Regions from separate parts of the Priestia sp. J2 genome, predicted to be linked through region 2. Evidence: riboswitches for the same ligand, from Rfam matches in the RefSeq annotation. Region 2 holds a riboswitch; each other region holds the start of a gene.

Region 1 (3,278 bases), 1.3 Mb from region 2:
CCGCTGTTTTTCTTGTTTTATAGAGATAATATGGCCTAAACTGCCTTTTAAAAGAGTTCTTTCTTGCAAATTTCTTTTAAAAAACAGGTGAACTGTGATACATTAACGAATATTGTATAGCATAAAGAAATGATGTTACTATACAACTGACGATTATGGGTGATGAAAATGGGGCTAATTGAAATTGAAAAAGTAATTATTGTCGAAGGAAAGTCAGATAAAAAGCGTATTCAAGATATCATTCGAGAACCAATTGAAATTATTTGTACAAACGGTACGATTAGTTTATCAAAGCTGGATGAAATTATTGACTGTACGTTTAACAAAGAGGTATACATACTCGTTGACTCTGATGATTCAGGGAATAAGCTGAGAAAACAATTTAAACGAGAGCTTCCGGAAGCAGAGCATCTATATATTGATAAAATGTACCGAGAAGTTGCTGCCGCCCCTAGACATCACATAGCAACAGTATTGCTAAGTGCCAATATCGATGTTAATGCAGAATTTTTAACATAAAAGGAATGAGCAACATGCAAGAATGGAGCGAAAAACAGCTGGATGATCAGTTAAAAGAAGGAGAAAGAGCCTTTATCTTTTTCCATACGCCTTTTTGCGGGACATGTCAGCTGGCAAAAAAAATGTTAACCGTGGCAGAAGCGATGCTGCCGGATGTAACCATCGGAATGAGTAATTTAAATTATATGCCTTCAAAAGCAGAATTATTTTCTATTGAAAGCGTACCTTGTTTGATTGAAGTGGAAAATGGTGAAATGGTAAAAAAACTCTACGCGTTTCATTCCATCGAGCACGTACTCGAGGAGCTTCGATAATCAAACGTTTGTTTAAAATGAAGAAGTGGAAAGAGAGCGAACCGTTGGGGTTGTTGAATTCTTGGGATATTATACCAAGAACAAAATCTGTTGACAGCCTATCTGACACATGCTAAAATCACACTCATGAATGTTCATAAATGAATGAATATTTCCCAAAAACAAAATAATTGTTGCGAACTCTTATCAAGAGAGGTGGAGGGACTGAGCCCTGTGAAACCCGGCAACCGTCAGACTAACTGAAATGGTGCCAATTCCTGCAAAGCTATGCGCTTTGAAAGATGAGAGAAAGGATTAAATATCGAGCCTTTCTGTCATGCGCAGAGAGGCTTTTTTAATGGGGAAAATTGTTTTACGGCTTTTTCATCCTATAGGGCAACCTAACATAATTAAGTTTTTATTAAAGAAGGTGAAGAAATATGATTACATTAACAGACGTTACAAAAATTTATCAGGCCAAAAGCGGTCAAGTAACAGCTGTTGATAATGTGAATCTAACCGTTAACCAAGGAGAAATTTACGGAATTATTGGTTATAGCGGAGCGGGGAAAAGTTCTTTGATTCGCTTGCTAAACGGATTAGAAACACCAACGACAGGAACGGTCGAAGTAGCAGGTAATGATATTGGAAAAATTAAAGGCGGAAAACTCAGAAAAGCTAGACAAGAAATTAGTATGGTATTTCAGCACTTTAATATCTTGTGGTCGCGTACGGTACGAGAAAATATTGCCTTTCCGTTAGAAATAGCAGGGATTTCAAAAGAAAAAAGAATGAAACGAGTAGACGAACTTATCAAGCTAGTCGGGCTTGAAGGGCGTGAAGATGCTTATCCATCACAGCTTAGCGGCGGACAAAAGCAGCGTGTTGGGATTGCTCGAGCGCTAGCGAACAATCCAAAAGTATTGCTTTGTGATGAAGCAACATCAGCGCTTGATCCTCAAACGACAGATTCTATTTTAGATCTGTTAGTAGATATTAATGAGAAGCTAGGGTTGACCATTGTATTGATTACTCATGAAATGCACGTCATTCGTAAAATTTGTCATCGAGTAGCCGTTATGGAAAATGGGGCAGTAGTAGAAGAAGGACAAGTGCTAGAAGTATTCAGAAAACCTAAGCAGCCGATTACAAAACGATTCGTTCAACAGATTTCTGAACCAGAGGAAACGTTTGAAACGATTGAACAAGTAAATGAGCTGTATCCAAGCGGGCAAATTATTCAGCTGACGTTTGTTGGCGGAAAAGCAGAGCAACCGCTCATTACAACGATTTTAAAACAGTTTGATGTAACGATTAATATTTTGCAAGGAAAGATTTCTCATACACAAACAGGTTCATACGGGACGCTGTTCGTTCATTTAGACGGAGAATTAACAGAAGTTGAAAAAGTCATTGCATACATTCATGAGCAGCAGGTAGAAGTGGAGGTAATGACAAATGCTTGAGAAACTATTTCCAAACGTTATTTTAGATGATTTTATTCAAGCGACAAATGAAACACTATATATGACGGCTATTTCAGTTGTAGCCACATTTGTTCTAGGTATTTTATTGGGCTTGCTTTTATTTTTAACGTCCAAAGGACAGCTTTGGCAAAACAAACCTTTATATGCCATTGTGTCGGCGGTTGTAAATATCTTTCGTTCCATTCCATTCATTATTTTAATTGTGTTACTGATTCCATTTACCAAAGCATTGGTAGGAAGTATTTTAGGCGCTAATGCAGCGTTACCGGCTTTAATTGTTGGAGCAGCACCATTTTATGCGCGTCTTGTAGAAATTGGTCTGCGTGAAATTGATAAAGGTGTTATTGAAGCTGCTAAATCAATGGGAGCCACAACAAGCACTATTATCTTTAAAGTGCTGTTACCTGAATCGCTGCCAGCTTTGATTTCCGGTTTGACAGTAACAACCATTGCGTTAGTCGGCTATACGGCAATGGCGGGTGTGATTGGAGCTGGAGGTCTTGGAAACCTTGCATATTTAGAAGGATTCCAGCGCAGTCATAATGACGTAACGCTAGCTGCTACGATCTTAATTTTGATTATTGTATTTATTATCCAACTTATTGGAGATGCGATTACTGCAAAAATTGATAAAAGATAAAGGGAGGACTATTTATTATGAAGAAATGGCTTTCAGCTTTAGCATTAACATCTGCGCTAGTAGTAGGATTAGCTGCGTGTGGATCTAACAATGGATCAAAAGATGAAAAGAAAATTGTCGTGGGTGCATCTAATACGCCTCATGCTGAAATTTTGGAACAAGCAAAACCGATTTTAGAAAAACAAGGAATTGACTTAGAGATTAAAAAATTCCAAGATTACATCTTACCGAACACAGCTCTTGCAAACAATGAAATTGATGCAAACTATTTCCAGCACGTTCCTTATATGAATTCAGTGCTAAAAGATCATAAAGGTGAAAAAGGGTATGATTTTGTAA
Region 2 (3,278 bases):
GATTGGATTCACTTGGTTATGTCTCAACCTCTTTTGGAAAACCGTACGAAACCTTGTAGCAGAAGGCCCAGTCAAGCGTTATAATAGATAGTGAATGATGATATATTCTCTATATTTGTCATATATTTGTATTACATATGTAATTGAAGAAAAATATTCACTTGATATACTGTTTAATGACTTAACTTTATCTTAACATTCACAGTGAAATGCGTGTTTATAGAGGCTTAAAACATACACAGCAAATGGAGGAGCTATCATGGCAAACGAAAAGATGCAAGAAGGACTCAATCGTTTTATTAAGGAAGATTTAAATGACCTTTTAGGTAGACTGTTCCCTTTAATGGACCGAGAATGTGCGGAAGAAAAGAGAATGCTTATCGAAACGGCGGTAGAGTACATCTATTCTTCAGGGTATCATCAAGGAGCAAAAGACTTGATCGAAACACATCGAAAAGATGATTACAAATTATTAAGGCAAAAATTAGCGTCAACGCCTCCTGAAAACTAATTTTTTTGAAATTTCTTTTGACAACATAAATGTAAGGTGTTAAGATGACTCTACATTCAAAATATTATAAACAATTAAAACTCTTATTGAGAGAGGCGGAGGGACTGGCCCTGTGAAGCCCGGCAACCATTTAACAATCTTGTTAAAAAGGTGCTACATCCTGCAAAGCGTACAGCTTTGAAAAATAAGAGAGGATTTCATAGATACTATGCCTCTCTATTCATGATAGAGAGGCTTTTTATTTTATGTGAATATGTTTTGAATGAACAATTTCATAGAAATGCATCAGGTGCTGTGTAACGAATGTACGCAGCTTAAAAGGGAAGACCGGTGAAAAGCCGGCGCGGTCCCGCCACTGTAATGGGGAGCAACTTATTAACCACTGTTTCATGTTGAAATGGGAAGGGATAGGAAGCGATGAACCTAAGTCAGGAGACCTGCCTGTTGTATGCACTTAAGCTCTACGGGATATAGAGAGGAGTGAGGAATACGTGTTGAGAAAAACAGGCTATCTCAACTTTAGTTAAGTATGCGTATCATCTCTCTTTTCATTTCGAAAAGGGAGATTTTTTAGTTTAGCGATAAAAAAATATATAGGGAGTGGAAAAAATGAGCAGTGTAAAAAGTTCAAATGTAGGTTATCCAAGAATTGGTGAAAAACGAGAATGGAAAAAAGCGCTTGAGCAGTTTTGGGCAGGAAAGATAGAGAAAGATATCTTTCTTCAGGAAATTGAAGCTCTTCGTCTTGGGCATCTGAAAAAACAGCGTGACGCAGGAATTGAATTAATTCCAGTCGGCGATTTTAGCTTATACGATCACGTGTTAGATACAGCCGCTATGTTTGGTTTGGTGCCAAAGCGCTTTGAATATAACGGAGGCCCGGTATCCCTTGAAACGTATTTTGACATCGCCCGAGGAACAAAAGGTGCGGTAGCCTCTACGATGACAAAATGGTTTAACACAAATTATCACTATATCGTACCAGAGCTTGACGAATGTACGCCTGCCCTTGTAGAAAATCGTCCGCTTCAATTTTACAAAGAAGCAAAACAAAAGCTGAATATCAAAGGCAAACCCGTTATTTTAGGTCCAGTAACATTTGTGAAGCTGTCAAAAGGATATAAAAAAAGTGAGTTTAAAAAAGTAGTTGAACAGTTTGTTCCTCTTTATGCAACAATCTTAGCGGAGCTGGAGGCAGAAGGGGTCGAGTGGGTACAAATAGATGAGCCGATTTTAGCTACAACGCTATCAAAAGAAGACCTGGCACTGTATAAAGAAGTCTATGAAGCTTTGAAAAAAGCAGCACCGAATGTAAAAGTCATTTTGCAGACGTACTTTGACAGCGTAGATTACTATAAAGAAGTAGTTGCTCTTCCTGTTCACGGAATTGGATTGGATTTTGTACATGACCGAGGCGAAAATCTCACGGCGCTTAATAAATATGGTTTTCCAACTGATAAAGTGCTGGCAGCAGGAGTGATTGACGGACGAAACATTTGGCGTGAAAACTTGGACGAACAGCTTTTAACAATCAGTGAAATTGAAGAAGCTGTATCAAAAGACCGTTTGATTCTGCAGCCTTCATCAAGTTTATTACATGTTCCTGTCACGGTGAAAAGCGAAAAAACCATTGAGCCAATTCTAAAAAACGCGCTGTCTTTTGCAGATGAAAAGCTGAAGGAAATCACGCTTTTAACAAAAGCGGTGCAGCAAGGAAAAGAAGCAATTGAAAAAGAAATAAGTGTAAGCAAACAAGCGATTCAAGCATTAAATGGATCATCTTTTCGAAACCATCAAGACGTTCAAAAAGAGCTGAAGCAGCTGCACAGCTATAAAGCGGAGCGCCAAGCGCCGTTTGACGTACGTCAACGCGTTCAGCAAGAAGCATTTCAACTGCCGCTTCTTCCAACGACAACAATTGGAAGCTTTCCGCAAACAAAAGAAGTGCGAAAAGAGCGTCTGAAGTGGCGTAAAGGAGAGTTAAGCGATGAAGCATATGAAGCGTACATTAACGCTGAAATCAAAAAATGGATTGAAATTCAAGAAAACATCGGCTTAGATGTCCTTGTGCACGGAGAGTTTGAGCGCACGGACATGGTTGAATACTTCGGTGAAAAATTAGGAGGTTTTCAGTTTACGAAGTTTGGCTGGGTGCAATCATACGGTTCTCGCTGCGTGAAGCCGCCGCTTATTTACGGAGATGTCTCGTACGAGCAGGCGATGACAATCAAAGAAACGGTCTACGCACAGTCTCTAACCAATAAGCCTGTTAAAGGAATGCTGACGGGGCCAATTACAATTTTAAACTGGTCGTTTGTACGTGATGATATCTCACGCTACGACGTGGCCAATCAAATTGCGCTTGCTCTTAGAAAAGAAGTGGAAGCACTTGAAAGTCAGGGCATCTCAATGATTCAAGTAGATGAACCGGCGCTGCGTGAAGGACTGCCGTTAAAACGAGAAAACTGGGAAAGCTACTTGAACGCGGCGGTGTATGCGTTCAAACTAGCCACGGTATCGGTGCAAAACGAGACGCAAATTCACACGCATATGTGCTATTCAGAGTTCGAAGAGATTATTGATGCGATCAAAGCGCTTGATGCCGACGTGATTTCCATTGAAACGTCCAAAAGCCACGGTGAATTAATTTATGCGTTTGAAAAACATACGTATAACCAGGGAATTGGACTTGGCGTATATGATATCCACAGTCCGCGCGTACCGAAGCTTGAAGAGCTGACACGAAACATTGACCGAGCTCTGAAGG
Region 3 (3,278 bases), 1.2 Mb from region 2:
TTACTTCAGCTATGAAATCAATTGGAGCGATTATTGAAAACCCTGAGTTTTATGATTATCTGACGGGCTATCAAAATTTAAAACACTTTGCGAATATGCATGAAGGGGTCACATCAGAACGCTTGGATGAAGTGATTGCTTTAGTAAAGCTTGAAAACAGCATTCATGCAAAAGTGAAGACGTATTCCCTTGGGATGAGACAGCGTTTAGGAGTAGCTCAAGCCATTTTACATAAGCCTGCATTGCTTTTACTAGACGAACCAACAAATGGTCTAGACCCAGCGGGAATGAGAGAATTTCGTACATATTTACAAACGCTTTGCAGGGAAGAAGGAATTTCAATCTTAATCGCGAGCCACTTATTAAAAGAGGTAGAAGCATTATGTGACCGCGTTGGCATTATTCAAGACGGTGAGTTAAAAGCCATTCAAGATCTATCTCCAAATCGTCAAGACCAAGGAATGTACGTAGAATTTGAGGTGTCTGACGCGCAAAAAGCAGCGGATCTTTTATCACAAGAATTTGAAGTAACGATGAGATCACATATTATCGACGTGGCGATTGTAAAAGAACAAATTCCAGCTGTAAATAGAAAATTAGTGGACAGCGATATTTTAGTCTACCGAATCACTCCTGTGTATGAGACGCTTGAAGATTCGTTTATGTCCGTTACGGAGGGAGAGCACCATGCTTAAGTTAATTCAAAATGAACATATGAAATGGTTTTACAAAAGAAGTACAAAAGTCACGTTTATTACAATCGGCATCTTAACTCTTTGTATGGCTCTTTTAATGAAGAAAGTAGCAAACAGCGCAGGAACGGAAGACAACATATTGAATTTCCTGTCATTTAGTGCAGGCATGCTGATCCTCGTTCAATTTTTCGCGCTTGCTGTTGGAGGATCAATGGTTGCAAAAGAGTTTGAAGCGGGTACCATTAAGCTTCTTTTAATTCGCCCTGCTAGACGTTCAACGATTTTAACGTCCAAGTACATAACGCTCGTTTTAATTAGCTTGTATTACTTGCTGAGCTATTTGCTTTTTTCGTTTGTATGGGGAGCATTGTTCTTTGGATTTGCCAGTCTAGAAGGAGATGCGCAGCTGCTTAAAAACATTACGCTTACGTATGACAGCGCGTATATGGAAACGTTTATGATGATGACGTTCGCATTCATGCTGTCGTCTTTATTTAGAAACAGCGCGCTTGCTTCAAGTCTAGCTATTGTCGTAAGTATTGGGGCGAAAGCAGTAACTGGGATAGTATCACAGTTTGGTCTATGGTGGGGGAAATTTTTACTGTTCGCCAACACAAACTTTGTGCAGTATATGGACGGAATGAAGACGATGTTTGACGGAATGACAATTCCATTTTCAATCTTCATCTTAGTTGCACACTTTGTCTTCTTTATGGGGGTAGCATGGGTGGCGTTTTTAAAACGTGACGTAGCTAATTGATGTGAGAATTTTCACACTATATATTTTTCTAAAATAGCATTTGACAATTAAATAAAAAGAGATTACAGTAGTGAAAGACTATTTTTAAAACAACTACAAACTTCTTATCAAGAGAGACGGAGGGACTGGCCCTACGATGTCTCGGCAACTGGCTGTACGCAGTGCGGTGCCAAATCCAGCAGACGATGTTTCGTTTGGAAGATGAGAAGGGTAATCTTATGATACAAATAAGAGACCTCTTCTTATCAATAAGAAGAGGTCTTTTTTTATTACGTAAACAAGAGGTGTTAAGAATGGAACAACAAAAAGGAAACGGCTGGGCGCTGTTACCGCTGGGCGTCTTTTTAGTCCTGTTTGTCGGATCAGGAATTATAACGGGAGATTTTTATAAGCTGCCTGTATTAGTAGCTATTATCATTGCAGCCATTGTGGCGCTGGCTATGAACCGCAAAGATTCACTTAATGTAAAAGTGGAACGCTTTGCTAAAGGAGCAGGGCATCCTGATATCATTATTATGGTACTTATTTTTATTTTAGCAGGTGCTTTTTCAGAAGTCGCTAAAGGCATGGGAGCTGTTGATTCAACGGTAAACTTAGCTCTGTCTGCGCTTCCGCAAAGCTTAGTGGTAGTCGGAATCTTTGTTATTGGCGCATTCATTTCAATTTCGATGGGAACGTCAATGGGAACGATCGCTGCGTTAGGGCCTATCGCTGTAGGAATCAGTGAGCAGGCGCATGTATCCATTACATTGGCAATTGCTGCTGTTGTTGGTGGTGCAATGTTTGGAGATAATTTATCCGTAATCTCTGATACGACCATTGCGGCAGTTCGTACTCAAAAAACAAATATGTCAGATAAATTAAAAGTAAACTTTTTTATTGTCCTTCCTGCAGCGATTGTTACAGTGATTTTATTACTTGTAATGACGCTAGGCAATACGTCATCAGTAGAAATTAAAGATTTTAGCTGGTTTAAAATCTTGCCTTATGTCGGCGTACTCGTTGCTGCCATATTTGGTGCAAACGTATTAAGCATTTTAACCGGAGGAATTGTATTAGCCGGCGTGATTGGATTAGCTGACGGAAGCTACACGCTTTCTTCTCTTGCTAAAACTGTGACAGAAGGTATTGGCGGAATGTCGGAATTAATTATTTTATCTCTGTTAATTGGCGGAATGGTTGAACTCATTCGCTATAACGGCGGTATTCAGTTCTTATTGAACCTATTAACACGACGTATTCAAACAAAAAAAGGCGGAGAATTCAGCATCGCTGGATTAGTAAGTTTAACCAATTTAGCCACGGCTAATAACACGATTTCAATTATTACAGCAGGTCCGTTAGCGAAAGAAATCTCTGATAAGTATTCAATTGATAATCGTAAATCAGCCAGTCTGCTCGACTTGTTTTCATGCAGCGTTCAAGGGCTTATCCCTTACGGTGCACAAATGCTTCTAGCAGCAGGATTTGCTAAAGTTTCACCAATTGAGATTATTCCATTTACATTCTATCCAATGTTAACAGCGGTTTGCGGTATCATTGCGATTGTAATTGGCTTTCCTCGTTTAAATAAAAAATCAAAATCATCTAAAGAAGCTGCGTAATATCAAACCCTTAAAAAGAACATTCTTTTTAAGGGTTTTTTACTGTTTGAAAAAATCAGTCGGCTTTTTTTCATCTAGCTCCTTCCAAAGTGTCTCATTTTGTTTAAGTGCATAAGCCGCTCCTCCGATTTCAATTCCGCATAATAAAATGAATAATAAAATACCCATGATATGACCTCCTTATATAAGTGAATAAAAACATGATTGTAACGGGTTTAG

Evidence for each region. Region 2 has a riboswitch for S-adenosylmethionine ahead of metE (5-methyltetrahydropteroyltriglutamate--homocysteine S-methyltransferase). Riboswitches for the same ligand answer to the same signal wherever they lie in the genome.
Region 1: it holds a riboswitch for S-adenosylmethionine, as region 2 does, so the genes downstream of both, LJY09_RS24765 (methionine ABC transporter ATP-binding protein) here and metE (5-methyltetrahydropteroyltriglutamate--homocysteine S-methyltransferase) in region 2, are expected to answer to the same signal.
Region 3: it holds a riboswitch for S-adenosylmethionine, as region 2 does, so the genes downstream of both, LJY09_RS10955 (Na+/H+ antiporter NhaC family protein) here and metE (5-methyltetrahydropteroyltriglutamate--homocysteine S-methyltransferase) in region 2, are expected to answer to the same signal.

The regions. Positions count from the first base shown of each region.
Region 1 is NZ_CP086208.1:4,767,828-4,771,105, reverse strand. Features, by position in the region: gene LJY09_RS24775 (toprim domain-containing protein) at 169-519, shown strand; gene LJY09_RS24770 (thioredoxin family protein) at 534-833, shown strand; SAM riboswitch class I at 1,014-1,121, shown strand; gene LJY09_RS24765 (methionine ABC transporter ATP-binding protein) at 1,253-2,278, shown strand; gene LJY09_RS24760 (methionine ABC transporter permease) at 2,271-2,939, shown strand; gene LJY09_RS24755 (MetQ/NlpA family ABC transporter substrate-binding protein) at 2,957-3,278, shown strand, end outside.
Region 2 is NZ_CP086208.1:3,425,987-3,429,264, reverse strand. Features, by position in the region: gene LJY09_RS17715 (hypothetical protein) at 1-1, shown strand, start outside; gene LJY09_RS17710 (hypothetical protein) at 260-511, shown strand; SAM riboswitch class I at 592-702, shown strand; cobalamin riboswitch at 782-971, shown strand; gene metE (5-methyltetrahydropteroyltriglutamate--homocysteine S-methyltransferase) at 1,121-3,278, shown strand, end outside.
Region 3 is NZ_CP086208.1:2,177,039-2,180,316, forward strand. Features, by position in the region: gene LJY09_RS10945 (ABC transporter ATP-binding protein) at 1-695, shown strand, start outside; gene LJY09_RS10950 (ABC transporter permease) at 688-1,455, shown strand; SAM riboswitch class I at 1,557-1,663, shown strand; gene LJY09_RS10955 (Na+/H+ antiporter NhaC family protein) at 1,749-3,059, shown strand; gene LJY09_RS27635 (hypothetical protein) at 3,099-3,227, opposite strand.